2 regions of the Desulfofundulus luciae genome follow, and region 2 is predicted to be linked to the other one. Evidence: predicted binding sites of a transcription regulator. Region 2 holds the regulator's gene; the other holds the start of a gene.
The links. The regulator LexA, encoded in region 2, represses DNA repair genes until DNA is damaged. The targets are predictions, from matches to a motif close to CNAACANNTGTTNG.
Positions count from the first base shown of each region.

Region 1 (15,541 bases), on a different contig from region 2:
GCGCGGGTGAACACAGGCTTTAACATCTTTTCTCCCCCTCCGTAGCGAAAAAGGCATCGCTGGCATTTGCCCCTTATTTTTTGCCCGGAGGGGTAAAATTATGCCCACGCCGGCAGTGCCTGTCACACCTCCTTACCCTTTAAATTCCGTACGGCCGGCCGGTACGGTAACACGAAAACTGGTGCTTGTTGATGGCGGGGTACCGTCGTTATTACGCGTTTTAAAAACGGCTCTTTAAAATCAGCCCCACGCATTCCTGGACCAGGCGTCCTCACCTTTTGTGGAATACCCGCACCACCAACCATCTCCCCTTCAGCCGGCCCCTTAAACCGTCATGGCCCCCTCACCCCCATACCCATTCGCCATCGCCACCCCCGGCCGGTCCCCCGGCACAAAACCCTGAACCCGGGGTAAAGCGCCTCCCCCCCGGCAATGGACTCCCCTCTGCCTTTACCATGGATTCCGGTATGCCTGATCAAACACATACTGACCACCTCCGATGGTATTTATTGTTAATATTACCACAAGTACACACAGGAAGTCGATGGTGATTTCAGGCTAAAAAGAAATAAAATGGGGGCTGTCCCTTCAATTAGCTCGTCCATTCGCAATCATTTGCGCAGAAAATAAATAGAGGCCCAGTTTTCAGGCCTCTTTCTGCTTTACTTTTATGTAGCAGTTGAAACTGCATCCCGCAGGGCTTTGCCGGCTTTGAATACGGGAACACGGGCGGCTGCAATCTCGATTTCTTCCCCTGTTTGTGGATTGCGGCCCTTGCGGGCGGCCCGTTCACGAATTTCGAAGGTACCAAAACCGACCAGTTGAACCTTATCCCCCCGGGCCAGAGCTTCCTCAATGGCGGCAAGCACGGCGCTCACAGCCTTTTCGGCATCCTTTTTAGTCAGCTCTGTTTTCTCTGCCACCTGGGAAATGAGCTCTGCTTTGTTCATAAATACCCCCCTCAGAAGGTTTAGACATAGTCTGACTTATTATTCGCTAAATCTCCCGGGTTTCCTCCCGGCACGAAAATTATTCCGCTTTTTTTCTGCCCGTTCCACCTTCTTTGCTTCTTCCCACCAGGCGTCGAGCTGGTCCAGGGTAAAACTGGCCAGGTCCCGGCCGCATTGTCGCGCCCGTTCCTCTATGTACTGGAAGCGGCGTCGAAAACGGTTAACGGTCCCGTAAAGGGCCACTTCGGCTTCCACACCCAGCAGTCTGGAGAGGTTAACCACTGCAAAAAGCAGATCTCCCAGTTCCCTTTCCAGCTCCGCCTTCCTGTCCCCGGAAAGGGCCTGTCTTACTTCCTGCAACTCCTCGAAAACTTTGTCCAGGGCACCCCGGTAATCGGGCCAGTCAAAACCAACCCTGGCCGCTCTGGCCTGAATGGAACTGGCCTGTAACAGGGCCGGCAGGGAGCGGGGAACCTCCTTTAAAAGAGAGACCGGCCTCTCCTTGCCTTCCTCCCGCGCTTTAATCTGGTCCCAGTTGGCAAGAACTTCCGCGCTGTTCCGTACCGGAACGTCTCCAAAGACATGGGGGTGCCGGCGCAGCATTTTAGCGGTAATTCCCTTTACCACATCGTTTATGTCGAAGAAGCCCTTTTCCCTGGCCAGCTGGCTGTGAAATACCACCTGTAACAATAAGTCTCCCAATTCCTCACAAAGTTTATACATGTCTTCCTGGTCAATAGCTTCCAGCACTTCGTAGGCCTCTTCCAGCAAGAAGGGGCGCAGGCTTTTGTGGGTCTGTTCCCGGTCCCAAGGACAGCCCTGCTCGCCCCGCAGGGTGGCCATCACCTCAACCAGGGAATCCAATGGATAATGGCATTTCCCGGCTGCCCCGGGGCAGGGGGGAAGGTACAGGCTGGTCAGGTGATCAAACCAATCCAGCCGGTCCAGCTCATACAGGGGGTGTTCCTCAATCCGCTCAAGGTCAGGGACCCCTGCCGCCCGGATCACCGTCACCGGGTGGGCCGCGGGATAGTACTCCATGAGGGTTAATTTTACGTCCGAAGCCACCAGGCGGCTGTAGACCTGGAAGATGATGTTGGCTACCCCCGGTACCGGTTCCTGCCGGTCAAGGCGCAAACCATCCACCAGGTGCAACCCCTTGCCCGGATCCAGTCCCAGGGCGCTGCAAATCACATCCACAAAGCTCATGGCGGGAAGCACGTCCACCTTCAGGCCACGCCGGGGCCCCTCTTCCAAAACAATCCCCACGGCCTCTTCCGCCACCAGGGGATGGCCGGGCACGGCAAAAACCAGTGGCTCCCCGGCCGCTTCGCCGAGCAGGGTTTCGGCCATGCGCCGGTAGACGTCCTGAAAATCCCGGCCGGTTTCGTAGAGGTAATCAAAGGTTTCAAAGGAGATGCCTTTTTCTTTAAGCCAGGGAACTACCGGATGCCGCCCGGTGCGTAAAAACAAACGTTTCGCCCTGCGCAGCACCTCCCACACGGATAGGGGCAGGTGACCGGGATTGCCCGGCCCCAATCCAACCACGGTAATCTGTGCACCCATAATTAAACCCGCCGAAACGGGTCTTTCACCCCCCAATGTTCATATCGTCAGCACGGCAAAAATAATTATACATCAAGACGTTAATTTTAGATCCAATTGAATGCTTGAATGTGGGGAAAGAGATGTGTCGAGCGATAAGCACCCAATAAAAAAGTGGCCGGCAGGCCACCTTTTACTGTTCCATTTGTTTTGCCAGGAAGCCGGCTGCCGTTTCGGCCAGCTTCAACTCCAGTTCGCCCATTTTCACATCCGGTTCCCTGGAGGCCAGGATCACCGCTCCAATGGGATCGCCTTCGGCAATGATGGGGGCAATAACTTCCGCCGAATACCTGCATTCCCCTTCTTCTGCAGTCAAGCATTCCTTGCAGTAGGGATCTTCCCCGGGATTGTTGATGATCACTGCCCTGCGTTCTTCCATCACTTTCTCCACAGCCGCACCAATGGGTTTATTCAGGTATTCCTTCTTGGGCGCTCCGGCAACGGCAATAATGGTATCCCGGTCGGCAATACAGGCAATGTGCCCCAGGGCTTCATGCAGGGAATCGGCATATTCTTTGGCAAAGTCCCCCAACTCGCCAATGGGCGAGTATTTTTTTAAGATTACCTCACCTTCCCTGTCTACAAAAATTTCCAGAGGGTCCCCTTCACGGATGCGCAGCGTCCTTCTGATTTCCTTGGGAATCACTACTCTTCCTAGATCATCAATGCGGCGAACAATACCCGTTGCTTTCATGGTCACCCTTCCCTCCCTTTTTTGCAATCTGGCGCGATTGAACTCTTCCAGTGATAGTATATAACAGGGGGGAAAGAGTTATTCATTTTTTTCCAATGTAAAACAAATATTTTTCATTTTTGTGGACAAAGGATTTTTTTTCCGCTTTTGCCGGATAAATCTCTTTCCCTGTCTACCGGCGGCGGGGTTCCGCCATTTTAAAAAAATAAGAGAATGATGATCAGGATTAACGCCGCCAGGGAAAGGGCCAGATAGTCCTCCATCCTTTCCGTAAAAAACACGAAAAAAATTTCTTCCCCATCCCCCGGGGGATCTTCGTTTTTATCCGGATATAGCAACATTTCTAGCACCCCTTTTCCTTTTTCAGGGCTCCCGCGGCACAAACAGGATCACCACAATGAGAGCCAGCAGGGCCTTCAGGAAGGCGGCCACTGTGCCCACCAAAAGCGGCTTGCTCCCCGCCCGGCGCAATTCAGCCAGAGATATCCGCATCCCCTGGCCGGCCAGGCCGATGGCAAAAAACCAGCTGTACAGGTGCCGGATGATGGTGAGTTCCCTGGAAGGCGGCGACGTGGGCCCCAGAAAGCCAAAAGAAGTGAGCAAAACCATGGTCAGAAAACCCAGCACAAAAACGGGAAATCTACTCCACAGGCCGGTATTAATGCTGACTTCGTCCTCCACCGTAAAGTAGCGGCTGGCAAACAGGGCCAGGAAAAGCACCACGAAGGGCAGGAAAATTACCCGCGTCAGGTTGTAAATCTCCCCGGTTTTCAGGCTTACCGAAGGATGGGTAACGGTACCCGGGTCAAAGGTGAGACATACCGCCAGAACCTGACCGGAATTCATGATGCCCGTGCCGGCCCATACGCCAAACTGGTGGGGGCTCAAACCTGCCAGCGTACCCACCACTGGAAAGACAAACAGGCTAATCAGGCCAAAGAAAAGAATGGTGGCAATGGAGTACACCACGTCGGTGTTCCTGGCCCGCACCGCCGGGGCGGTGGCCAGAATGGCCGAAACACCGCATACCGCCGTGCCTGCCGCCAGGGTGGCCGCACCGGCCGGGTCCATACCCACCCTGTTACCCAACCAGACGGTGAACAACAGCATAAAGACGATAAAGCACACAATGATGATTGCCGCCGTGCTGCCCAGTGCAGCCAGATCCATGACGCTGTAAAGCGAACCCAGTAAAATGACGCCTATTTTAATGAACAGGCTGGAAGTCCGGATGCCTGCCGCCGCCCAGCGGGGTATGCCCAAAAGATTCCCCACCAGCATACCCAGGATAATGGAGATAAGAATGTGGTTCAGATGAAGAATATCAATAAACACCCTCCTGGCCAGAGGGCTGCCGGCGAGAAGACTCTCCAGCCCCGGCCACCAGGGCAATCCCAAATCGCCTCCGCCCCGGGCCAGAAAGGCAATGGCCAGCATGAGCAAAATACCGGGGATAGTTTTGGCGAAAATAATAATCTTGCCCACGAAACCAGCCCTCCGGGGAGAAATGGCAAAAATTCATATAAACCTTTTTTAATTTTAGCAAAAGGGAGGAACAAATAAAAGCCCCGCCCGGTACAGGGGCAGGGCACGGCAGGCATGTAAACATTTCGTCAAATCTTCGCCCAGTAATGGCCGAAGATGAGCACCGACAGGACGTAACCCAGGGGCACGTTTACGGCCACGCCCAGGGTAAAGGCAGCCAGGGGCTTCCAGCCGAAGGCGGTCAGTTCCCGGAAGCGGGTGGTAAATCCGATAGAAAGGAAGGTAAAGACAAAGGTCCAGGTGCGTAAAGTCTTGATGGGTCCGATAACCTCGGGGGTAAGCACCTTTTTAAATTCCGCCGGTGAAAACTGCATGGCCACAAAGGTCATGATCAGGGAAGCCAGGAAAAAGCCGATGACAAACTTGGGGAAGCGCCACCATACTTCCATGGCGTTTACCTTTTCGCCCTGTCCGGCGGAGCAGCTACGCTCCCACACCGTGCAGGCGATAATGGCCATGATCAGCGACCACAGGCCGATCCAGATGTCCCGGCCCACCACCTTCATCAGGGTGAAGGAACGGATGGCCGCTTCGTCACCGATGGCCGCAGCCGCCGCAAAACCGGCCGCATCGGCAAATTCGGAAGTGCCGATCCAGGCCCCGGCGATGCCGGGCGGCATGCCCATGGCCTTGGCCGCCAGGGGCAGAACGATAATCATTATGATGGCCCAGATGACCACCAGGGAAATGCCGATGGAGACGTGTTCCTTTTTGGCCTTCACCGCACCACCCAGGGCAATGCAGGCCGATACCCCGCAGATGGATCCGCCGGCGGCCAGGGTGGCACCGAAGCGCCTGTCCAATCCGAACAGCCGGGTGGCAGCAAAGAAGATGGTCAGGAAAGTCACCACCGCCACAATGGTGGCCTGCAGGAAGGCCACCGGCCCGGCCTGGATGATCAGGGTAAAGGGCAGCGTGGCACCCAGCAACACAATACCGGTCTTGACGTAAAATTCCGTGCGGAAGGTGGTATCCAGCCATTTGGGCAGTTTGAAGGCGTTACTGACGATCATGCCCAGCAGCAGGGCTAAAAGGGGTGGCTCCAGGTTCAGGTCGATGGCCGTCTTCCAGGAGCCGACAACCAGGATGATCGTGGAAATAATGAAAAGGATGGTGAAGCCGGGAATGAATTCCCCTGCCTTGAAGCCCATGACTGCGCTGCTTATGGTGAAAAGGGCGATAAAGAGTACATAAAGCCCGACGTACCAGATCCATTTGGCAGCGAAATGCTTGGAAACTTCACTGAAATCCACCCAGGTGGGCGGCGCCACGGCAATGGATTTGATGGAACTGCCGGCATAGAAGAAGATCAGGGCGGCCAGCACAACGCCCAGGCCCATCCAGATGGCCCAGTAGTCTTCTTTTTTCCAGAGATCGGACCACCCGTGGGACTGCGGTACTGCAGGCATGCCCGCACCAGCTTTCATTCCGGCACTTTGTGCATGACCATTCATTTCTTTTCCCTCCCCATAACGAAACTCCGCTTTCACGCTTGTGCTCACAATCCTTTAAATCTACACTTTTTTCCCGTTTCTGCTAAAACACCTCCACTTCTTATGCCTTTCATTAGTTAAGCTTATCTTAGAGCACCTTCGCCAGAGGATCAACGACTGCAGGGCAGGATGAACTGAATGGTCAAACAAACGAATCATTTTATTCACAAAGATGAACTTTTTGGTTCATCAAAAGGAGCGTTTCGTGCCGTTTGCCATGGTGATTTTGGAAAGGGATGCCGCATCCCGCCCATAACCAGAAGATTCCCGCAGGAATTATACCGGCCCTGCCGTATCCTTTATTTTTAATGGAAGGTGACGTCAGTGAATCAAAACCGGACCTGGTGGCCGTGGGCATTGTGGTTTATCATGATCCTGCTGCCGGTTTTGCTCTTGCTTTACACAGGTTATACCCTGCCCCGGCAGTTAAGCCGGATCGAAGTGGAACTGCAGCGCCAGATTAAATACCAGGAAATAGCATCGAACATTTATCACCTGACCGGTGCCGGGCAGGATTATATCTTTTACGGTGATGCCCAGGCACTGAATGATTTCCGTCATTACAGCGTGGAAACGGCAAAAAGAGAACTGCAACTCTATAACCTGGTGGAACAATCCAGAAAGCAGGACGTGGCCGAGCTGATGGCCCTGACCAGGGCTTATACCTCCTTTATGGAAAATGAGGTGATACCCCGCGGGGTACTCGGACGGGACACCGGCCGGGAACTTTTGCTGTGGCAGCACCGTGACCTCAGCCGGCAGTTGGCCTACCGGGCCGCCGCCCTGGCCGGAGACGGCGGGCAGAAGAATAAAGACCTGCTGGAACGTACCATGGCTTCATTGCATAAAGAAAGCCTGCTGATGTTTTTCCTTTCCCTCCTTTCCCTGGGAGCGGTATTGTGGGCCAGCGCGGCGGCCCGGCCCCTGGCGGCGCGGTATTCCTGCCTGCAGGACCTGGTGAGGGACTCTTCCAGGGCCGTGATCTTTGTGGACCGGAAGGAAAAGTTACAGTATTTAAACCCGGCGGCGGAAAAATTATTTAACCTTTCCCGGGAAACGGCGGTTGGTAAAACCCTGGGGGACATCCTGATCCTGTACCCCCACTGGCAGAAAGTGGTCCAACCCATTTACCAGGCCCTTTTGCAGGAGGAAAAAACGGCGGACTGCCCGCTGAGCTATAACCGGGAAGGGAGCCGGCTGCTCTTGACCGTGGACTGCGCCCCGGTCTACCTTTTCGGCAAAACGGCCGGTGCCGTGCTCACCGCCCGGCAGGCGCCCGAACCGAAGGACGGCACCATTCTGCTGGACACCATTGAAAGGGAAAGAAAGCACCTGTCCATTGAAATTCACGACTGGATCGGCCGGTACCTGTCCAGCATCATCCACGGCCTGGACTACGTGCTGCGGGTACACGGGGAAAAGCTGCCGGAAGAGGTACAAAAGAACCTGTGCCTGCTGCGTACCCAGTGCCAGAATGCGGCCATTGATATGCGAAGTATCATGAACGACATTCACCCCTACCTGATCGAAAAGGTGGGGCTGATCCCGGCCCTGGAAACCTATAGCACCAATTTCGAGCGTCTCCATAACTGCAGGGTCTATATTTTCTACCACCAGCGCTCACTGCGCCTGGGCCGGGACAGGGAAATATTCATTTACCGCATTATTCAGGAAGCTCTTACCAATGTGGCCAGGCATTCGGCGGCCACGGAGGTGGACATCTACTTCAACGAGACAGGCGATACCCTGCAGATCGAGATCCTGGACAACGGGGGAATGCGGGAAGAGAAGCCCGTACCCGGAAAAGGACTGTGGGGAATGAAGGAAAGGGCCAGGTTTATCGGCGGGGACCTGGCATACGGCTTTAGGGACGGGGGATTCTGCGTAACCCTGACCGTACCACTTACTGACGGGGGGAAAGGCAGTGAAGAAGATCGGGATCATGCTGGTGGAGGATCATAACGTTTTCCGCGAGGGCCTGAAAAAGCTGATTGATATGGAAGAAAACATGCAGGTGGTGGCCGAGGCCGATTCCTGCGCCGCGGCGCTACAGAACGTGGGCCCAAACGTGGATGTGATCCTGCTGGACATCGGCCTGCCGGACGGTGACGGCCTGGACCTGTGCGAACGTGTGGTCCAATCCCACCCCCATGTGAAATTTGTAGCCCTGACCACCTATGACGATGTAACCTTTATCCGCAAGGCCATGGAAAGGGGTGTACACGGGTTTGTACCCAAATATGCCTTTTTTGATGAGATCCGCTCGGCCATCAATATGGTGTACAAGGGCGGAACCTACCTCTATCCGGGGTTGCAGGCTGAACTGCTGTTAAAACCCGACAGCCCCGTGCTGACGGACCAGGAAACCAGCATTCTGCAGCTCATTGCCCGGGGCGAAGACCAGAAGGAAGTGGCGGCCAAACTTTATATCAGCCTGTCCACCCTGCGGCGCCGCATCCGGGGCATCTGCACCAAGCTGGGGGTGAGGACGCTGGAGGAAGCCCTGGCTGCCGCCGCCCGCAGGGGACTGGTAAGGTAGTGCCGGCCTCCTGCGACATCCCGATCTGTGAGGCAAACCGGGCAAGCGCAGGAAATGAATCGTCCGGCAGTTAAACAAACTGGTAGTGGCGGTGGATGCGATGAAAAAGTCCCTGACGGTAAACAGCGCCTGGCTGATGTTTATAATGCTCTTCTTCCTGACTATCATAACCATGCTCTTTGTCGTGGAATTCCGCTTTTTAAAAGGCATCATGAACGACTACGAAGAAACCATCCGCCAGGTGGCCGTCAATAAAACCAGCTTCTTTCTCAACAACCTGCGGGGAGTCACCGAAGGGGCCGCCCGGAAACTCAACGGCCGGCCCGACAGGAACGCCGCTCTAAAAGAGCTGCCCCTTTTCGATCACCGCATTACCGGCGCATACATTCTGGACGCCACAGGACGAGTGGTGGCTCGAACAGGGATACCCCCTGGAGACCTGCCGCTGGAAAAGTTCCGGTCCCAGCCACCCCGGCAGGGGTCCCGGGTGCTGGGGGTGCATGCCGGTGACGGCGCTCAAACGGTGGTAACCGTGGTCACTCCCCTGGGGAAGGAATGGCTGGCCCTGGACTTCAGCATTATGGACTTTCAACAGGAGCTCTCCCAGGAATTCCTGGGCAACACCTGCAGGGTGGCCGTTTTTGCCGGTGGGAAGACTCCCGTGGTGTGGCCCTTTGAACGGGAATTGCTGGACCAGTTCAGCGGCCGGGAAGAAAAATTCTATGCCAACCAATTAGCATATGACGTAAATTTCCTGACCATAGGTGATCCTCCCTGGCAACTGTACTTTTTTTTGCGGGAAAATAACTTCGACACCTACCGCGTCATTACCATCATGTTATTGCTATTTGCCCTCTACTGCTGCCTCTACCAGTTCCTGGTGGAACTGTGGGGGGTGAACAGCGCCCGGACCTACTTCGAAAACATCGATTTTAACATCTTTAACCATGTGCATGAGGGAGTGATTATTTCCAACAACGCCGGGCGGGTGCTCTTTGCCAACCAGGCGGCCCATGAGATTTTCAGCGCAAAAGGGCCCTTGAAGGGAGCGAAATTAAAGGAAATACTGGGACATATCGGGGACATCCCGGGCGAAAAGAACCGGTACGGCACCCTGACCCTGAAGACCGCCGACCGCCTGCTGGAGGCCATTCACTCGCCCATTGTGAAAAAGGGCAAAGTACTGGGGGCGCTGACGGTAATCGGTACCGGCGGCAGGGAGGAGGAAACCTGCGGCCGGGTTCTGTCCCGCCTCATGGAAGCCCTGCCCCAGGGAGCGGTCTATGTGGACCGCAATCACAGGGTGGTCCAGGCCAACCTGATGGCCCGCTGTTACCTGGGCAGCCTGGAGACGGGCATCAGCATAGATGCCGTGGATCCCGAGCTGGCCGGTTTCATTTACCGGAACATGGGTTCCCGGTCTGTGAAAAGGGTACACCTGGACTCCCGCAACCTGGACGGGGAAGTGATTTTCGTCTACGACGACGAAGGGGTATACGCCGGAACGCTGGTGCTGCTGGAGGCTCTGGAAAAGGGGGAAAACCCGGCCTCGAGCCCACCCGTCCCCGGTTAAGTAACAAAAAGGGGCTGTCCCCTGAAATAAGTTAACAGCCCGGTACCTTTTTATTGGCTTATTTGGTCATCCCTGACAATGTTAATATGGTAATTACGGGAGATGAAAGGTTATGGTGAACTACCGGGTTACGGTAATCCTGAAGCTTTGGGAAAGAAACTGGCTGACCGGGGAAGTCCCGCCCCTGGAGAAAATCCGGGGCGCGGGCATGGTCCGGCCGGAAGACGTGCGCCGGCTGGGTGATTTTCTGAAAGAAAGGATGGAACGGGTGGCTTCCATGATCGAGCTGTTGCAGGAAAGGGGCTTTTGCTGCCGGGGCACCCGGAAGGCCGTTATCCTGGAAGGCAGCGACCTGGAGGCGTATCAGGTAAAAGAGTTGCTGCAGGAGCACGGGTTTGAACCGTATGAGTATGAGATAAAGCTCGAATACACACGGCAGTGGGGGATAATGTAGGCGGAACGGGCGGGAAAGGTTTATGAATACCGCCGGCTCAATCCTGCTTACCGGTTTGCCCCGCTCCCACTCGACCGGGTGAGCTGCGGGGCCGGAACAAGCCGCAGGCCGGGCTATCCGGATCGCCACAGGCCAGCACGGCCTGCAATCCCTCCCGGCCGGCCATTTTTAAAATATCCAGGGCGTGGATTTTAAGGGGCACGCGCCTTTCCAGGGTACCGTAGCGAGGGATACCGGCTACGCAGCCGGGACGGCTTTCCCACCGGCCCTGGATTTCCACCAGGAAGCAACAATCCCGGCAGGTATGCACGGCTTTCTCCCGCATTTCCGGCAGAATAATGCGATGGCCCTCCCACAGCTTGTTATCTTCCATAGTTGCACCCCCATTTCCCAAACCATTACCTGGCACCGGCATAAAAGACCCCCGCCCGGGTGAGGGACACGGCCCGGAAAATAGCCTTTTCCCCGTACCGTTTTGTAATGGCATCGCAAGCCTGTTCCGCCCTTTGCCGTCTTTCCCTTTCGCCGAAGAGGGTCAACTGTTCCGGCATGCGGGCCGTTAAGCCGCTCAGGGTAAGCCCCACCAGGCGCACCGGCCAGTGCGGGGACCAGTGCTGTTCCAGCAAATCCGCCGCGGCCCGGTAAATATCCCCGGCCAGGCTGGTGTGGAAAGGCAGGGATTTCCGGCGGGACAGCCAGTTAAAGCGGGTGTCTTTGAGGGACAGCACCACCGTTCTGCCGGCATATTCTCCCGCCCGGGCCCGCCGGGCCACCCGGTCGGCCAGCTCCCACAGCACCACCTTAATCTCCTCGCCCCGGTAATCCCGGGGAAGGGTGATTTGCTGCCCGATGCTCTTCACCTGCTTTAAACTGCCGGGATCCACCGGGCTGTGGTCGATACCCCGGGCGCAGAACCACAGGGCTTCTCCGTAGGCCCCAAATCGCCTTTTAAGGACGTCCACCGGGAAGTTGGCCAGGTCGCCAATGGTATGGATGTTCAACTTTCTCAGGTGCTCCTCGTAACGGGGGCCCACGCCGAAAAGTTCCCGCACCGGCAGGGGCCACAGGCGCCGGGGTACATCCTCGAAAGTGAGCTGGGTGAGGCCGTCGGGCTTTTGCAGTTCCGCCGCCATTTTGGCCAGTAGCTTGTTGGGGCCAATCCCCACGCTGCAGGTGATGCCCACTTCCTGGCGAATGCGCGCTTTCAGCCGGCGGGCGATTTCCACCGGGGAACCCAGGAGCTTGTGGCAGCCGGTAACGTCTAAAAAGGCTTCGTCAATGGAAAAAGGCTCCACCAGGGGGGTGAAGTCGTGCAGGATGCGCAGGATACGGGCGGAAAAGCGAACGTAGAGGTCGTGCTGCGGCTTGATGAAGATGCCTTCGGGGCAGGCCAGGCGGGCCTCGGCCACCGTCAGGCCGGTCTTAACCCCTTTGGCCCTGGCCTCGTAGCTGGCGGCCAGGACCACGCCGTGGCGCCTGGCCGGATCCCCGGCGACAATCACCGGCTTGCCCCGCAGGCCCGGATCCAGGGCCTGGTGGACGCTGGCAAAAAAGGCGTTCATGTCAACCAGCAAAATGACCCGGGACATAATAAAACCTCCTGCCCTGAACAAGTGTTCTGATCCCATTTTAGCCAGAACACTTGTTCTCTGGCAAGAGGTAAATTTTTCCGGGACGGCAACCGCCGTCCCGGGTCCTTCACGCGGGCTACCCCACCAGGGAAAACCGCTGCAACAAAGGGAAGGGATCGACCAGGTGTTTTTTCAACCAGCCGGGCGCCTCCCCCAACCCGAAAGCCAGGCCCATTAATTCGGTAAAGTAAAACACGGGAATGTCCTCTTGAGCCGGGCGGCGCATCTCCAGGTTGTTCTGGCACAACGGACAGGCGCTGACCAGGGCGTCGGCCCCGGCTTCCCGGGCGGCGGACAAAAGCCGGGCAACCAGTTGCTCCACCACCTCCGGCCGGGTCAGGGAAAGCCCGGCCCCACAACAGGTGGTTTTATAACACCAGGAAACCGGCTCCGCCCCCAGGGCGGCAGCCAGCTCATCCAGGGAGGTGGGATCCTCGGCCCGGTCAAAGGGACGCACTTCCGGAGGGCGCACCAGCAGGCACCCGTAGTAGCAGGCCAGCTTTAGACCGGTCAGGGGCCGCCGTACCGTTTGGGCAACCCTTTCCATGCCCACCTGTACCCTGACCACTTCCAGAAAGGAATAAATCTGGATTTCACCGGTGTAGGAAAAACCAGCCAGCATTTCTCCCCGCGCCCTTTCCCCGGGGTCATGCCTCATCTGGTGGTCGGCTTTGGACAGGCAGGTGTAACAGGCCGAGCAGGGCACCACCAGGTCGCGCCCCTGCTCCTGGGCCAGGGCGATATTGTGGGCCGCCAGTCCCAGGGCCAGGTCTTTGTTCACCGCGTGGGCCGAGGAAGAACCGCAGCAGGTCCAGCCGGGCAGCTCCACCAGTTCCACCCCCAGGGCCCCGGCCACCGCCCGGGTGGAAAGGTTGTATTCCACCCCGGTAGCCTCCAGGGAACAGCCGGGGTAGTAGCTGTATTGCATGATGATGCACCTCTTCCACCTAAATGCTCAGTCTTAAGGCACGGCGTTGTCCCCGCTTACTCCTGCCCGCCGGCCCGTTCAAAAATCCGGCGCACCGCCGGGTCTTTTTTCAGCCGCGGCACCAGGGGCAGCTTGCCCCGCCGGAAGAGCTGCCAGCCCAGCTTCATGTCCGCAAAAAGGTTGCCGGTTTTCAACTTGTACTTCAGCATCAACATGGTTTCGTGCACCCGGCCGGCAGCCCGGATTTCGCTTAGAAACAGGTTATGAAACAGGGGGCCGGTCTCACCGGCCGGAGCAATGCCGCGGGCAGCAGCCATTTGTTTTAATGTGTCCATTACCTCTGCAATACGGATGCCGTTGGGACAGCGCAGGCCGCAGGTTTCACAGGAAGTACACAGCCAGATGGTCCTGCTCCCCAACACCGCGTCCCGGGCCCCGTATTGAACCAGGCGCATAATTTCATTGGGCGTATAGTCACCTTCCTGGGTGGGGTAACAGCCGGAGGCGCATTTCTGGCACTGAAAGCAGAGCTCCAGGGGCTGGCCGCTTAAGCGGGCCACCTCTTCCCGGAACGCCGCATCCACTGTTATTGCCCCTGCCGGAAGGTGGAGAGTGGCCGTGGCCATGAAAACTCACCTCACATCACTCACATCACCGCCGCCCGGCGTTACCGGGGCTCCAGTTCGTGCTCCTTGTAAGTGGTCAGGGGAGGCGGCTCATCCACGCTGGCACCGGGCACATAGGAGAAGAGGTCCTGCAGCTTTTGCCCGATGGTGCGGAAAAGAAGGGTCAGGGGTATCCTGCTGGGACAGCCGCTCTCACAATGGCCGCAACCCACGCAACTGACCCCCATGTGATGCATGCGCGTCAGGTGATACAGCAGCGTGTCGGTGGGCAGCTCCAGCGCACCCCGGGCCGCCGCCCAGTGCAGGTACCTGGACGGCTCGTGTTCAAACAGGTTGCTGTCAAAAACACACTCCCGGCAGACACAAATGGGACAAACCTCCCGGCAGTTATGGCAGCCCAGGCAGGGGGCCAGTTCATCCAGCAGCCGGTTGACGTCCGCAACCCGGGAGGCAAAATCCCGGCACATTTCCTGCGCCAGCTCCCGGCGCTCTTTTTGCAGGGATTCCACCAGGGACTGCCTGGCCGCCGGCAATTCCCCGGGCACTAAAATGCCGCCGTCAAAGAGAGCGTCCAGGTTAAGCCGTTCATCGTCGCAGGCAATGTAGAGCTCCCGGCGAACATCACAGCCCACCCAGTGCAGGGATAAATGGGCACCTGACGGAGATATGGCCTCGCAGATGGCACAGGCCGTTCTGATCCTCGTCCCGTTCAAGGCCGCCTTGCCGGAGCCGGCCGCCTGCGCCAGCCAGGCGTCGGTATCCAGGCCCGCCTCCGTAAGCTGGTAATAATCGGCCGGCTCAAAGGTGCCCAGGCAGTCCGTACCGATGATCAGCACCTGCTCCAGGGTAATCTGCTGGAATTTAGCCATTTCCACCAGCGCCCGGATTTCACAGGGACGCAAAACCGCCCCCACTTTCACCCCGGGATCCCGGGAAGTCAGCCTGCTTACAGCCCGGGCAGCATTGATAATGGCCACGGGGGCAAAGGGGTTCGCGCCGGACAGCCCATCCCCGGATACGGCCAGGGCGGGCACCACCATGCGCCGGGAAGGCACTTCCCTGGGAACGATCAGGGCATCCACCACCTGCCGGTCCAGCAGGGCCTGGAAAAAGTTTGCCGCGGCCTGCCGGGGGGAACCGGATTCAACTTTAAGCAAAGCCGTTTTCATAAGCCATCACCTTTTTGCAAGCGACCCATTAACCCCTTCAAATATCCCAGCGACGGCGCAGGGGGTTGGGCCCCAGTTTTTTCAACTCGTTAACCATTTCCTGGACTGTTTCGGCAAACCGCTTGCCCTCGGAAGCGCTGATGAAACGGAACCACACCCGCTCTTCTCCGATGCCAAACTGTTTCAGGATGGCCCTTAAGGCCGCAAGGCGGCGCCGGGCTTTGTAATTGCCACTACCATAGTGGCAATCTCCCGGGTGTCACCCGCCCACCAGCACGCCGTCGGCCCCGTCCATCAGGGGGCGCAGGATATACAGGGGATCTACCGAACCGGT
Region 1 is NZ_JAUSUX010000002.1:157,240-172,780, reverse strand. It holds gene J2Z49_RS02270 (SpoIID/LytB domain-containing protein) at 1-26, opposite strand, end outside; gene J2Z49_RS02265 (HU family DNA-binding protein) at 669-950, opposite strand; gene yabN (bifunctional methyltransferase/pyrophosphohydrolase YabN) at 990-2,516, opposite strand; gene spoVT (stage V sporulation protein T) at 2,689-3,249, opposite strand; gene J2Z49_RS02250 (hypothetical protein) at 3,447-3,590, opposite strand; gene J2Z49_RS02245 (YeiH family protein) at 3,613-4,734, opposite strand; gene J2Z49_RS02240 (YeiH family protein) at 4,863-6,203, opposite strand; gene J2Z49_RS02235 (sensor histidine kinase) at 6,603-8,249, shown strand; gene J2Z49_RS02230 (response regulator transcription factor) at 8,212-8,826, shown strand; gene J2Z49_RS02225 (PAS domain-containing protein) at 8,912-10,399, shown strand; gene J2Z49_RS02220 (hypothetical protein) at 10,512-10,853, shown strand; gene J2Z49_RS02215 (hypothetical protein) at 10,891-11,226, opposite strand; gene dinB (DNA polymerase IV) at 11,252-12,442, opposite strand; gene J2Z49_RS02205 (CoB--CoM heterodisulfide reductase iron-sulfur subunit B family protein) at 12,561-13,412, opposite strand; gene J2Z49_RS02200 (4Fe-4S dicluster domain-containing protein) at 13,469-14,038, opposite strand; gene J2Z49_RS02195 (formate dehydrogenase) at 14,080-15,207, opposite strand; gene J2Z49_RS02190 (hydrogenase iron-sulfur subunit) at 15,245-15,541, opposite strand, start outside.
Region 1: the regulator LexA is predicted to act here: its motif matches at 12,489-12,502, upstream of dinB (DNA polymerase IV).

Region 2 (15,541 bases):
TTATCCACCGTTACGCCGGGGTTGACCACGGTGGCCATCCCCACCACGCAAACCTTATGATCCACTAGTTGGGAGGCGTCAATCCCGCTTTTTTCTTCAGCAAAAATATCGGAGTTACCGATATCCGCCGCACCGGAGGCCACCTGGGTCAGGCCGGTACCGCTGCCGCCACCCTGGACCACGATCTGTGCCTTGGGGTTTTTAGCCATGAACTGGGTGGCAGCCTGTTCCACCAGCGGTTGCATGGCTGTAGAACCAACCGCCGTAAGGTTGCCTGCAATCTCTGCTTGTCCACCGGAAGGTTGCTCTCCTCCCTGCTTTTGCTCCTGACCACCGCAACCGGCCAGGGCTACAACCAGCACCAGCACTGCAGCCAGCACCAGCATCCACTTCGCCCTATTACCCAACATTCCATCCCCCTTTTTTCTTTTTTTATGAAAAATCTTTTTCTATCTCAAGCAGCCTTGCAGGGGCTGCACTATTTTCACCAAAAACATTGTAGATAAAGATTGTTATGGGTGAGTTATCCTCCGGTTAGCGACAGGTTAAGTTTATGTTAATTAATTGGGAATTAAATTGCTTTCTTTCTGGCGTTAGACCGAATTCGAAAACAAAAAGCGCCAGCATATTGCCGACGCTCATAAATCACCCCAGGGGAGTTTTGTCTAATGCATTTAAGCGGGGTAGAATTCGCTGCCCTGGGCGGCCAGTTCCAGGTCTACTTTTAGCTTTTTGGCCAGACGCTCTTTCAGAAACTGGGGCGCGACCTGCGGGAAGAGGGCCACCGAGAGGACATCTTCCTCCTTTTGCATGTAGGGAGCCGCTTCCTTACGGGCCGCAGGCAAACCGGGCTCCAACAAGTCCGCCGGCCGGCAGGTGATGGGCTTTTCGTCGCCAATAATCATCTTACGCACTTCCTCATCTACCGGCGCCGGTGGCTGGCCATAGTATCCCCGCATATATTGTTTAACTTCGTTGGTGGGCAGTTTATAGCGGCCCAGCAACACGTTAAGCACGGCCTGGGTACCCACAATCTGGCTGGAAGGGGTCACCAGGGGCGGGTAGCCAAACTCCTTACGCACCCGGGGCAGTTCCTCCAACACCTCGGGCAGGCGGTGGAGGGCGTTTTGCTGGCTTAGCTGGGAAATAAAGTTGGACATCATGCCGCCGGGGATTTGATAAATCATGACATTGACATCCACGCTCGGTGAGGCCACATCAAATTCCTTATAATGCTTGCGCACTTCCTTGAAATACTCGGCAATTTCCGAAAGCAGCTTGAGATCGAGCCCCGTATCATAGGGCGTACCCTGCAGGGCGGCCACCATGGTTTCAGTGGCGGGCTGGGAGGTTTGCAGTGCCATGGTGGAAATGGCACAGTCGATGACATCTACACCCGCGTCTATGGCCCGCAGGTAGGCCATGGAGGCCATACCGCTGGTATAATGGCAGTGGAGCTGCACCGGTATCTTCAGTACCGATTTCCACTCTTTGATGATCTCGTAGGCCGGTTGGGGAGCCAGAATACCCGCCATATCCTTGAGACAAATGGAATCGGCTCCCATCTCCTCCAGGGTCTTGGCGGTTTTTACGTAGTACTCCAGGTCGTGTACCGGGCTGATGGTATATACCACTGTTGCCTGGGCGTGGGCACCCTCCTGTTTAACCACCTCGATGGCCTTTTGCATGTTGCGTACGTCGTTTAAAGCATCGAAGATCCGGAAGATATCCAGGCCGTTGTAAACCGTCCTTTTAATAAATTCGGTGAGCACGTCATCGGGGTAGTGTCTATAGCCCACCACGTTTTGCCCTCGCAGGAGCATTTGCAAGGGAGTCTTTAGGTGGCGGCGCAGGATGCGCAGCCGCTCCCACGGGTCTTCATTGAGAAAGCGCATGCACGCGTCAAAGGTTGCTCCACCCCAGACTTCCAGGGAATGAAAACCCACCTGATCTATTTTTTCACAAATGGGCAACATGTGTTCTATGCGCATACGGGTGGCCAGCAGGGACTGGTGGCCGTCCCGCAGGGTGGTGTCGGTGATTTTTACCTTGCGCGTTCCGGTCATTTCTATCCTCCCCTCGACTGGCACAATTTTTAAAGCTGCGGCAATACCTCCATCAACTTGCGCACGGAATTTGCGGACTTATCCAGGGCGGCCTTTTCTTCGGGCGTAAGCTCGATTTCCAGGACCTTTTCCACGCCACCCCCGCCGATAATGGCCGGCACACCCAAATAAATATCATGGTAACCGTATTCCCCCTGCAGATAGGCGGCCACCGGCAATATCCGTTTCTTATCCTTTAACACGGCCTCCACCATTTGTACCACGGAGGCACCGGGAGCATAAAAGGCACTGCCGGTCTTTAAATAATTAACAATTTCAGCGCCACCCTTGCGGGTCCGTTCCACCATGGCCGCAATGCGCTCGGCGGGAATCAGCTTTTCAATGGGAATGCCACCGGCGTAGGTGTACCGCACCAGGGGCACCATGTCATCCCCGTGGCCGCCCATGACAAAGGTGGTCACATCCTCAAAGGAAATCCCCAGTTCCAGGGCCACAAAGGTGCGGAAGCGGGCGGAGTCCAGGACGCCGGACATACCGAACACCCGGTTGGGCGGGAAGCCGCTGGTTTTTAAGGCCACGTAGGTCATTACATCCAGGGGGTTGGTCACCACAATGATGTAGGCGTTGGGTGAATACTTGACCACCTGTTCGGTAACTGACCGGACGATTTTGCAGTTGGTGGCCAGCAGGTCATCCCGGCTCATCCCCGGCTTGCGGGCAATGCCGGCGGTAATTATCACCACGTCGGAGTCCCTGGTATCTTCATAGTTGTTGGTACCGGTAATTATGGCATCAAAGCCTTCCACCGGCGCCGCTTCCATAAGGTCCAGGGCTTTACCCTGGGGAATTCCCTCCACCACGTCAATGAGCACGATATCGCCCAGTTCCTTGGCTGCAGCCCAGTGGGCGCAGGTAGCTCCTACATTTCCAGCCCCAACAATGGTTATCTTTTTTCTTTTCAAAACTGGTCCCTCCCTGGAAAGCTCTTCTCAAAGATTAACCTATGATTACCAGCACATCGCCGTTGTTTACCGTCTGTCCCGGTTTCACCCGTACCTCTTTCACCGTTCCAGCTACCGGGGCAGTAATTTCGTTTTCCATCTTCATTGCTTCCAGGATCACCAGGGGATCCCCCGCCTTGACCTGGTCCCCCACTTTTACCTTGACCGCATTGATATTCCCCGGCATGGGAGCGGTAACCGTTCCTGCTCCGGCCGGAGCTGCCGGTTGAGGGGCGGCAGGAGCGGCAGCCGGTGCCGGCGCCTGTGCCGGGGGGGCGGTGGCTGCCGGTGGAGGTGCGGCCTGGGCCGGCGGGGCCGGTGGAGCAGGCGGGCGACTTTGTACCAGCTTAACGCTTGGCGGGGCGGCTGCCTCTTGAATTTCTTGTACCTGAACTTCAAAAGGTTCTCCGTTCACCAGCACTTTAAATTTTCTCATTGCCTTCCCTCCTCTGTTTACCTAACCAAAAACTAAAAACTGCTTAGATCCCGTGCGAGCATAAGTTCACGCAAGCCGGCCATTTTCCAGGCGTTAATCCGCTTCACGGGGCGAATGGAAGTAATCCGGCTGCCGGTGCTCAAATAGCCGGCGGCCGCCAGGGCGGCAGTAATCGCCGCCACAACCTGGGGACGCACACCCAAGGATGTTACTGGTTTGTTCAAAGCCATCAAACCGCCTCCCCTTTCGAACCTATACCGGCATGTTGCCGTGCTTCTTACGGGGTCTCGTTTCCCGCTTGCCGGCCAGCGACTCCAGGGTGACGATAATACGCGACCGGGTATCCCTCGGGTCAATTACATCCTCTATATAACCCCTGGCGCTGGCTACATAAGGATTGGCAAACTTCTCCCGGTACTCGGCAGTCAGCTTGGCCCGCATTTCCATGGGGTTTTCCGCCTCGGCAATTTCTTTCCGGTAGATGATATTGACAGCTCCCTCTGGCCCCATGACGGCAATTTCGGCGGTAGGCCAGGCAAAGACGGCATCGGCCCGCAGGGAGCTGCTGCACATGGCCAGGTAAGCTCCCCCGTAAGCTTTTCTCAGAATAATGGTGATCTTGGGTACGGTGGCTTCGGAGTATGCGTAGAGCATCTTGGCCCCGTGCCGGATAATCCCGCCATATTCCTGGGCCGTTCCGGGCAGGAAACCGGGCACATCCATAAAGGTAATCAGGGGAAGATTAAAGCAGTCACAGAAACGGACGAAACGGCTGATCTTGTCGGAAGCGTTGATATCCAGGCAGCCGGCCAGGTAGTCGGGCTGGTTTGCTACTATCCCCACCGCCTGTCCATTTATCCGCGCAAAACCAATTACCGCGTTGCGGGCATAGAGGGGCTGCACTTCAAAAAACTGCCCGCCATCCACAATGAGATTGATTATTCTGCGCACGTCGTAGGACATATTCGGGTTATCGGGGATGATCTGCAACAGTTCTTCCGGATCGCCCGCCGGCTCCTGGGGAGCATACAGGGGGGGCTCCTCCAGGTTGTTGGAAGGCAGGTAACTCAACAAAAGGCGAACCATCTGGAGGCAGGTTTCTTCGTCGGGGGCCATAAAGTGGGCTACGCCGCTGGTCTGGTTATGGGTGGCCGCCCCACCCAGGGTCTCCATGGTCACCTCTTCACCGGTAACTGCCTTGATTACCTGGGGTCCCGTAATAAACATCTGGCTGGTACCCTGGACCATAAAAATGAAGTCAGTCAACGCCGGGGAATACACCGCTCCTCCCGCACATGGTCCCATGATCACGGAAATCTGGGGGATTACCCCGGAGGCAATGGTGTTCCGGAAGAAAATTTCACCGTAACCGTTAAGGGCATCCACGCCCTCCTGAATGCGCGCTCCGCCGGAATCATTTAGACCGACCACGGGAGCACCAGTCTTCATGGCCAGATCCAGTACATGACAAATCTTGGCGGCATGGATCCGTCCCAGGGAACCTCCTGCCACCGTAAAGTCCTGGGCAAAGATGTATACCTTGCGCCCGTCAACTTTACCGTAGCCGGTAACAACGCCTTCGCCGGGGTTTTTGAGGTTGGAAATGTCGGGATCACCGGCAAAAGTATTTATTTCAACGAAGGTACCGGGGTCAAAGAACATTTTAATCCGTTCCCGGGCGGTTTTCTTACCAGCCTCGTGCTGCTTCTCGATGCGTTTTGGCCCACCGCCCGCATGGATTTGCTTGCGCAACTGCCTTAGCTGTTCCAGCTTTTCCTGCATACCCAATGGCGTTCCCTCCCTTAATTAATTGTCACGCTCGCACAATTCCACCAGCGTGCCAAAGGTGGACTTGGGATGAAGAAAAGCAATCCTTGCTCCCCCGGCACCCCGGCGAGGCTTTTCATCAATGAGCCGCACACCCTTGGCTTTTAATTCCTCCAGCGCCTGCTCAAGATTTTCCACCCGGAAGGCGATGTGCTGGATACCCTCGCCATTTTTCTCAATAAACCGGGCAATGGGCCCGTCAGGGGTAGTGGACTCCAGAAGCTCCACTTCACTGTCGCCGGTAGGCAAGAAGGCAACCTTTACCTTTTGCTCCTCCACCACTTCGGTACCTGTTACCTTCAACCCTAAAAGGCCCTCGTAAAACTCAATGGCCCTGGCCAGGTCCTTAACGGCAATGCCAATGTGATCGATTTTTTTGATCCCGATCACTGTTTTCCCTCCTCTTTCTGGGTCCTTTTCGCCACTTCCTCCCGGATAAAGCGGATAATCTCCGTTGTGGGGGTGCCGGGGCCAAAAATTTCCGCGATCCCGGCTTCTTTTAAGAGAGGGATATCCTCATCGGGGATGATCCCCCCGCCCACTACCAGTATGTCATCAGCTCCCTGGGCCCGCAATCCCTCCACCACCGCCGGGAAGAGGTGCATGTGCGCGCCGGAGAGAATGCTCAGGCCCACCACCTGCACATCCTCCTGGAGGGCTGCTTCCACAATTTGCTCGGGAGTCTGCCGCAAGCCGGTATAAATAACTTCCATTCCGGCATCCCGCAGGGCCTGGGCAATAACCTTGGCCCCCCGGTCATGACCGTCCAGGCCTGGTTTGGCTATCAGGACCCGAATGGGCCGTTCACTCATTCATCTCCCCTCCTTGCCTTTAAAAGACAATTTGCTGGCGATACTCGCCAAAGACTTCCCGCAGGGTATCGCAAATTTCTCCCAGGGTGGCATAAGCTTTTACGGCGTCAATGAACAGGGGCATCAAGTTTTCCTTCGTGGATGCCGCTTCCCGCAGGTTGTTTAAAACCTGCTTCACTTTCTGGTTATCCCGGCGGGCCTTCAATGCCTGCAGCTTAGCCGTCTGGCGTTCCGCTACTGCCGGATCCACCTTTAACAAATTCTTGGGCTTCTCATACTCCATCTGGAATTTGTTAATACCAATAACCACCTTTTTGCCGCTTTCAATGTCCATCTGATAGCGGTAGGCGCTGTCCTTAATTTCTTTCTGCATAAATTCAATGGCCTCAGGAGCACCGCCTAGCTCGTCAATCTTCTTAATATAGGCCATGGCCTTTTCTTCGATTTCATTGGTCAGGCTTTCAATATAGTATGAACCGCCCAGGGGATCCACCGTATCGCCAACGCCAATTTCATAACCAATCACCTGCTGGGTGCGCAGGGCAATGAGCACCGACTCGTCGCTGGGCAGGGCCAGGGCTTCGTCGTAAGAGTTGGTGTGCAGGGACTGGGTACCACCCAGCACTGCGCTCAGGGCCTCAAAGGCCGTGCGCATGATGTTTACCATGGGCTGCTGGGCCGTCAGGCTGCAACCGGCAGTTTGGGTATGGAAGCGCAGCATCCAGGAGCGGGGATTCTTGGCACCAAATCGCTCCTTCATGATCTTGGCCCAAAGCCGCCTGGCCGCCCGGAACTTGGCAATTTCCTCGAAGAAGTTCAGGTGGGCGTTAAAGAAGAAGGACAGGCGGGGAGCAAAATCGTCCACATTTAAGCCGGCATCAATAGCCGCCTGGACATAGGCAATCCCGTCGGCCAGGGTAAAGGCCACTTCCTGCACCGCCGTGGAACCGGCCTCCCGGATGTGATAGCCGCTGATGCTGATGGTGTTCCAGTTGGGAACATTCTTGGAACAATAGGCAAAGACATCGGTAATCAGGCGCATGGATGGACCGGGCGGGAAAATATAGGTTCCCCTGGCGATGTATTCTTTTAAGATATCATTTTGAATGGTCCCGTTGAGCTTGTCGGGAGTAACTCCCTGCTTTTCTGCCACGGCAATATACATGGCCAGCAGGATGGCGGCCGGGGAATTAATGGTCATGGAAGTGCTCACCTTGTCCAGGGGAATGCCCTCGAACAGGGTTTCCATATCCTCTAAAGAATCAATGGCCACCCCCACCTTGCCCACCTCGCCCCGGGCCAGGGGATGATCCGAATCATAACCAATTTGGGTGGGCAGGTCAAAGGCCACGCTCAAACCAGTCTGTCCCTGTTCCAGCAGGTAGCGGAAACGGGCGTTGGTTTCTTCGGCTGTACCGAAACCGGCATACTGGCGCATGGTCCATAACCGGCCCCGGTACATGTTGGGCTGCACTCCCCGGGTAAAGGGGTAAGAACCCGGAAAGCCGAGATCCCGTTCGTAATCAAGATCAGCTATATCCTCCGGAGTATACAGGGTCTTGATCTCAATACCCGAATCGGTAACAAACCCGGCCTGCCTCTCCGGTCTTTTTTTTACCTGGGCTTCCAGCCGTTCCCGGTATTCCTTGGCCGACGCCCGGATGCTTTCCAGCTTTTCCTTTTCGAACATCCATCTCCCCCCTTGAAGACTCAACCTAGAGCTTCCTTAATCAACCCGGGCACCTCAAAGGGCAGGGTAGCCACCCGGGCACCGGCAGCCGTCAGTGCCTGTACCTTGCCCTCAAAGGTACCCTTCCCCCGCTCAATGATTGCCCCGGCATGGCCCATGCGTTTACCGGGAGGGGCGCTCTTCCCGGCAATATAAGCCACCACGGGCTTGGTCATTTTCTTGATGAACAGGGAAGCCTCTTCCTCCGCATTCCCCCCAATCTCGCCTACCAGCACCACGGCCCTGGTTTCCGGATCCTTCTCGAATTTTGCCAGCACATCCACAAAAGACAAACCAACCACCCGGTCACCACCCAGTCCAACCACCGTCGACTGTCCTAAACCGTTGGCTGTTAGATTGGCCACGATCTCGTAGGTAAGGGTGCCGCTGCGCGCCACCACACCAATGTGGCCCGGCACGAAGAACTGGTTGGGTGGAATGCCAATTTTGCACCGTCCCGAGGAAACAATCCCAAAGGTATTAGGGCCAATCACTATTGTACCCCGTCGCCGGGCAAAAGCAATGATCTCCAGTTCATCATGGACGGGAATATGTTCGGTAATAATGACCACAACCCGCACCCCGGCGGCAATGGCTTCAAAAGCGGCATCTTTGGCAAAGGGAGCCGGAATGAAAAGCACGGAGGCATCAATTTGATGGTTTTCCATGGCCGCGGCCACGGTATCATACACGGGAACCCCTTCTACCGTCTGGCCACCCTTGCCCGGGGAAACCCCGGCGACAATCCGCGTTCCATAGGCCAGCATCTGCTTGGTATGAAACGTGCCCTGGTTACCCGTAATCCCCTGAACCAGAACATTGGTTTTTTCATCAACTATAATGGCCACTCCTGACCGCTCCTTCCTTATCGAGGGTGTATTTAACCCTGGGCCCTGGCCAGTTCCACAGCCTTGGCCGCAGCCTCATGCATGATCCTGTAGGCTTCAATGCCATTTTCCCTGAGGATGCGTACACCCTCTTCTTCGTTGGTACCAACTAAACGAATGACTACCGGAACATTGATTCCCTTCTCCTGCTTCACCTTGACCAGTGCCATGGCCACATCATCACACCGGGTAATGCCCCCAAAGATGTTAATGAAGATCACCCGGGGATTGGTGGACAGGAGGATTTCTAATGCTTTAGCTGTAGCCTCCATCCCGGTGCCGCCGCCGGCATCCAGGAAATTGGCTGGTGCACCGCCGTAATGCTGGATGATATCCAGGGTACCCATGGTAATGCCGGCACCATTTGCCATCACGGCAATATTCCCATCCAGCTGGACGTAAGAGAGCCCCAGGGCGTGGGCCTGCCGTTCGGCCTCGGTACGGTCATCTACCACGGGCAGATCCTTTTGCCGGTACAGGGCCTCGTCATCGATAGTTACCTTGGCATCGGCAGCAATTAATTTTTCCCTGCTCAACACCAGCGGGTTGATCTCTACCAGTTCGGCGTCCTTCTCCCGGAAAATGCGGTAAAGGGTAGGCAACAAACGGCCAAATTCCTTGGCCACCGCGCCCGTTAGACCCAACCGGCGGCAAACTTCCCGGCACAAATAGGGCTGGACGCCCAGGCAGACATCCAGGTGTTCCTTGACGATAAATTCGTCGGGGACCTCTTCAATATCCATGCCGCCCTGGGCGGAAGCAATTAAAACCGGCGCTTTGGCTGCCCCATCTACGGTAATGGCCACATAAAACTCATGATCGATGGCCAGCTTTTCTTCCACCAGGACCATTTCGACTTTCAGGCCCTGAACCGTCATGCCCAAAACCTGGGCAGCCGCCTCGCGAGCCTCTTCCGGGGTATCGGCAAACTTAATCCCGCCCCCCTTACCCCGTTTACCCGAAAGCACCTGGGACTTGATTACCACCGGTGCCCCGATTTCCGCCGCTACTGCCGCCACTTCATCCGGGGAGGTGACCATCTTACCCCTGGGTACGGTCAAACCGTAGCGGGCAAAAAGCTCCTTGCCCATATATTCATAGAGTTTCACAATTTTTCCCCCTTTGGCCAAAAGCCCTTTTAATCCCACGAAAAAATTTTTAGAAAAGGAAACTACCAGCCGCTACCGGCCGGCATAAATTTTGACTCCTTCTTCGTACAAATCGCCGCCCAGAACATCATTAACCACAATTACCGGAAAGTCCTCCACCACCAGCTCGTGGATGGCCTCCGGGCCCAGTTCCGGGTAAGCCACTACCCGGCATGATTTAATGGCCCGGGCCAGCAATGCCGCCGCACCTCCCACGGCAGCAAAATAAACGGCCTTGTATTGCTTCACGGCCTTAATTACTTCCGGAGAGCGTTTCCCCTTGCCAATCATACCCTTCAAACCCAGGGCAAGTAAGCGCGGCGCATAGGGATCCATCCGGCCACTGGTGGTAGGACCCGCTGAACCTATCACCCGCCCGGGTTTGGCTGGCGAAGGTCCCACATAGTAAATAACCTGCCCCTTGATGGGAATGGGCAGTTCTTCCCCTCGGTCCAGCAACTCCACCATCTTTTTATGGGCCGCGTCCCGGGCTGTATAGAGTATACCGTTTAACAAGACCCGCTGACCAATGCGCAGCTTCTCTACCACTTCGTCGGTAAACGGGGTAGTCAGCCTGATTTGAGGCAAATTCTTCTACCTCCTACACAATACTCGCGTTAGAGTATTGCTTCTTTGTGCCGGCTGGCATGGCAGTTAATGTTTACTGCCACCGGCAAGCTCGCTATATGACACGGAAAAACTTCCACGTGCACCGCCAGAGCAGTGGTGCGACCGCCCAGGCCCTGTGGTCCGATGCCCAGGTTATTAATGGCCTCCAAAAGCTCCCTTTCCAGGCAGGCAATCTCGGCATCGGGATGGGGTTGTCCCAACGGGCGCAGGAGAGCTTCCTTGGCCAGCAAGGCGGCCTTTTCAAAGGTGCCTCCAATCCCCACACCCACCACCACGGGCGGACAGGGATTAGAGCCGGCTGCTCTTACCTGCTCGATGACAAACTTTTTAACCCCCTCCACCCCTTCAGCCGGCTTGAGCATGCGCAGGCCGCTCATGTTCTCACTACCGCCCCCCTTGGGAGCAACAATGATCTTTAGTTTATCACCGGGAACAATGCGGGTGTGAATTACTGCCGGCGTGTTATCCCCGGTATTTTTGCGGCGCAGGGGGTGATCAACGATGGATTTACGCAGGTAACCCTCCTGGTACCCCCGGCGCACCCCTTCGTTTACTGCTTCGTACAGGTTCCCCCCGGTAATGGCCACTTCCTGCCCCACTTCCAGGAAAACAACGGCAAAACCGGTATCCTGGCACATGGGGACCTGCTCCTCCCGGGCAATACGGGCATTTTCCAGCAACTGTTGCAGGACATCCTTGCCCGTGAGGGAAATTTCCTGGCCCAGGGCCTCTTTGAATGCCGCCAGTACATCCTCACCCAGCTCGTAGTTTGCCTTCTGGCATAATTCGGCTACCGTGGCTGTAATGGTAGCAGCATCTACAAGTCGCAAAAAGCCTTTCCCCCCTTCCACCTTTACTGAGCAACTATTTCACAAGTGCAATTTTTATACCAAACGCAGGACAAACCGGCCAATACACCAAAAAGGGGGTTTTTGCCGCCCATTCCAGGGCAATTCTAAAATATAAAAATAAAAGAGGTGCCACCCTCTTCTTCTAAACTTTATAAAAAGAGGCTTGAGATACCGGTTATTTCTAGGGTAAAAAGGATAGACACTTCGTTCTAACCTTTAGAATTAGTCTAATAATTATAATCTTATCAATTGGTGAAATCTTCAGTACGACTTTTCTTTAACTTATTATACAGTGTAGCCAGGGAGATATTCAGCGCCTGGGCGGCTCGCCGCTTGCCTTCCACACTGGTACCAAACTTGGCGATAGCTTTTCTAATCAGCAATTGTTCCATCTGATCAATGGGGATAAGCTCAATATCCCGTTCCGGGGATGCCTTAAACTGGCTGACATGCTGGATAAAATGTTTCTTTGTAAAAATCTCTTCGTCCACGGTTACCATCACCCGTTCAAAGACATTTTCCAGTTCCCGCACATTTCCGGGCCAATCGTAACAATAGAGAATTTCCTCGGCATCCTTGGACAAGCCCTTCACCTTTTTACCCAGTTTGCGGTTTAGTTTGATAATTAAGTTGTTGATCAGGATAGGTAAATCTTCCTTGCGCACCCGCAAGGGTGGAATGGTAATTTCAACTACGTTTAGCCGGTAGTAGAGGTCTTCCCGGAACTTGCCCTGGCGGATTAATTCCCGCAGGTTGCGGTTGGTGGCCGCAATAACCCGTACATCCACTTTAATGGTCTGGGTGCCTCCCACCCGCTCAAACTCCATTTCCTGCAAAACCCGGAGCAGTTTTCCCTGCAGGTTCAGGTTCATATCACCAATTTCATCGAGAAAAATAGTTCCACCATGGGCCAGCTCGAACTTACCGATCTTGGATTTAACGGCTCCGGTAAAGGCTCCCTTAGCGTAACCGAAAAACTCGCTCTCCAAAAGGCTGTCCGGTATGGCGGCACAGTTAACTTTAATAAACGGCTTATCCCTGCGGGGGCTGGCATGGTGGATGGCATGGGCAAACAACTCTTTACCCGTACCGCTCTCTCCCAGCAATAGGACGGTGGAGTTTGTACGGGCTGCCCTCTCGGCCACCTGGATACAGCGACGCAACTCTGCACTATTGCCCAGGATATCGGCAAAGGTATATTTACTGGTCGTAACCTGGCCGAATTTATCTGACAGATTCTCAATAATGCTGGTGCTCTGGCGCAGTTGTTCCATTAAATTCATGACGTCGGTAAAGTGCTGAAAAACCACCACCGCTCCTTCCATCTTGCCGTCCACAAAGATGGGGGCGGCGTTGGAAATGACCTCAGCATTGCTTCCCCCTACCTTTGTACGATGCCCCACCACACTGCGGCCGGTACGCAACACCGTGGCCAGAGCTCCATCGGGGGAAGCCTCAAAAATATTCTGTCCAATCCGTTCATTTTCACTAATGCCGGTAATCCGGGTAAAGGCCGGATTGACGTATTTGATCACACCGCGGGAATCCGCCACTTCGATGGCTTCCTGGACCGAATCCAGGATGGCAGCCAGTTCTCCCTGTACTCGCCTGGCTTCAAGCAATTTTTCCTTTTCCCTTAATACGGCCAGCATAAGATCCAGCGCCCGGGCCTCCATGATGGACGTTCTCCGCGGCTTTATCCGATGCAGGTGCATCTGGATCTCCGGATCCCCGGTAGCCTCGATCAAAACATCCACGCCGGGCAGGCGCACCATTTCCGTATAATCGGCGGTGGTAAAAACCCCGTCCGCAGCCGCAGCTTTAACTCCCGGGGATGAAGGATCGGGATCGGCCACACCCAAAATTTCCACATCCCCCACGGCCTTTAACATGCGGTAAATGGAATAACCGTCCTCATTGCCCCCAATAATGGCTACGGTCAACCTGGGCATGCCGCCTCACCTTCTACGTGGTCCAAACTTTATGGGATTATTTCGACGATTATCTACTAATCCCTTCTAAAAAATAAAAAAACATTAATTTCGAACAACTGTTTTTCCATCAATACCTTTATGGTATAATTCAAAGAAAAAAAGGAGGTTGACGGGTTATGAACACCGCACTCACTCCCCGGGAGAAGATTATTTTAGAAGTAATTAAAGAAAACATCCGCACCAAAGGCTATCCCCCTTCGGTTCGGGAGATTGGTCAAATTGTCGGACTAAAATCCAGCTCTACAGTACATAACTACTTAAAGCGTTTAGAACATAAAGGCCTCTTACGCAGAGATCCCACCAAACCCCGGGCGTTAGAATTACTGGAGCGCACTTTGCCCTTTAGCCAGCCCATGCGCATGGTCCCCCTTTTGGGACGGGTAGCGGCAGGTGAACCCATCCTGGCCGTGGAAAACCAGGAAGATGTTTTTCCCCTGCCGGCCAGTTTCACCGGGGAGGGAGAATTCTTCATGCTTACCGTCCGGGGCGACAGCATGATTGAAGCCGGTATCCTGGATGGGGACCTGGTGGTGGTCCGGCGCCAGCCCAGCGCCGACAACGGGGACATTGTGGTGGCCCTTCTGGAGGATGAAGCCACGGTAAAAAGATTCTTCCGGGAAAACGACCATATTCGCCTGCAACCGGAAAACAAGGCCATGTCTCCTATCAGGGTCAAAAACCCGCTAATCCTGGGCAAGGTAGTGGGCCTGCTGCGTAAATTTTAAAATTCTAAACCCCCGCATCCTGTCGCTAATCTGGCTTTTTGTAAGCTGCCAGCTTCAGGTCATAGTAATGCGCGACATAGACGGCACCCAGGGGATTATGGGCCAGCACCCGGTCCTTGACTGCCAGAACAGTGACCGGAGCTTCCGAAATTCCTTTGTCTGACTTACACCTGGCATATGTCCTCAGGCACCGTGATTCTTTTGGGACATTTCTCAGGTAAATTTTTAATGAAAAACCTTAAAATGTCACGAAGTACCTTCATTAACTGCAGGCGGGCAGCACCCAGGACATCCCGGGGATCCAGGGCCAGCTGCAAACCCTTCACTAGGGCCGACGGTTTTACTTCCCCGGGATCATCCATGGCTGCGTGACAAACCCCACAGAGAATGCAGGTGGCCGGGCTTTCCAGTTTCCGTGCCACCTCCGGCGCCATGCGCCGTCGTGATTGTCCCGGATAACCACCCAGGGAACCAATGCTTTAAGAGATTCAAAGAAAGGGGCTAGATCCACCACCAGGCTTTTCAGTTGCCTGAAATGGGGTAGCGGCTCCAGGGTAATGACACCTCTTTCAAAGTCACTCTTGGGGGTTTTGTTGAATTTCCGGCGCCAGATGTAACTCACGGGCAAAGGGGACGTAGTGGATCTCGCGGTGATATTCCGGTACGGGCCAGCCAAAACGACGCCGCTGCCTTAACCGGAAGGCTACCGCGTGCTTTTTCAGCTCGTACCCTATCCCGGCGGCCAGGCGGGCAGCTTCCAGGGGAATTGTTTCCACATAGCCGTCCTTAACGGCCCCATCCAGCAGCTCTTCACCATCCGGACTGCGCACCAGGCAGGAAGATACTCCTAAAGCCTGCCCGGCCCGCACCTGCGGGTCCCAGTAGTCCCCTACCGACAGGTCCGCCAGTTCCGCAGCCCAATCCAAGCACATCTCGCACCCATCCCGCTTTGAAAGCAGGCATAAGATGGTGGTACATATACTCGTGGCGGTCCAGGAGCAGCCTCCGCCCATCCTTCAGTTCCACCACCAGGTGGCCCGGCCAATCGCCGCCCCGGTAGCTCAGCGAGGCAATATCTTCCAGCCTATCCACGAGACAACGCCGTTAGCAGGGCCGCATTGAGGCAGGAGATTTTCTCCCCGGTCGCCAGCAGGGTGGCCTATGGGTTTACAAAGGGACGGCCCGATCACCGGTCGCCCCAGCTCCATGGCCTGCCTGCCCAGATAAGTGAGTTCCCCCATGCCCCTGTCCGATTCCTTTCCGTCCGGGTCTACGGTAAAAAAACGAATCCCCTGGCGATCAAACAACACCGCCTCTCCCCCGGCCACCCGGGCAATCAAAGGGAGGGCCTCGCGGAAGGTTGCCTTTAAACCGGCCTCCCGGCGGGCGTGGAGCACATTGTTTACGGCCAGCAGGCAATCCCCCAGGGGCAGGA
Region 2 is NZ_JAUSUX010000005.1:5,322-20,862, forward strand. It holds gene J2Z49_RS04120 (phosphate ABC transporter substrate-binding protein) at 1-410, opposite strand, end outside; gene J2Z49_RS04125 (oxaloacetate decarboxylase subunit alpha) at 675-2,066, opposite strand; gene mdh (malate dehydrogenase) at 2,096-3,028, opposite strand; gene J2Z49_RS04135 (biotin/lipoyl-containing protein) at 3,063-3,503, opposite strand; gene J2Z49_RS04140 (hypothetical protein) at 3,536-3,733, opposite strand; gene J2Z49_RS04145 (acyl-CoA carboxylase subunit beta) at 3,756-5,291, opposite strand; gene mce (methylmalonyl-CoA epimerase) at 5,310-5,720, opposite strand; gene J2Z49_RS04155 (cobalamin B12-binding domain-containing protein) at 5,717-6,142, opposite strand; gene J2Z49_RS04160 (acyl-CoA mutase large subunit family protein) at 6,162-7,832, opposite strand; gene sucD (succinate--CoA ligase subunit alpha) at 7,853-8,719, opposite strand; gene sucC (ADP-forming succinate--CoA ligase subunit beta) at 8,752-9,867, opposite strand; gene J2Z49_RS04175 (Fe-S-containing hydro-lyase) at 9,940-10,494, opposite strand; gene J2Z49_RS04180 (fumarate hydratase) at 10,524-11,366, opposite strand; gene J2Z49_RS04185 (sigma 54-interacting transcriptional regulator) at 11,633-13,339, opposite strand; gene lexA (transcriptional repressor LexA) at 13,498-14,106, shown strand; partial or broken gene J2Z49_RS04195 (DUF1847 domain-containing protein) at 14,132-14,254, opposite strand; gene J2Z49_RS04200 (hypothetical protein) at 14,271-14,528, opposite strand; gene J2Z49_RS04205 (Coenzyme F420 hydrogenase/dehydrogenase, beta subunit C-terminal domain) at 14,682-15,038, opposite strand; gene J2Z49_RS04210 (hypothetical protein) at 15,168-15,541, opposite strand, start outside.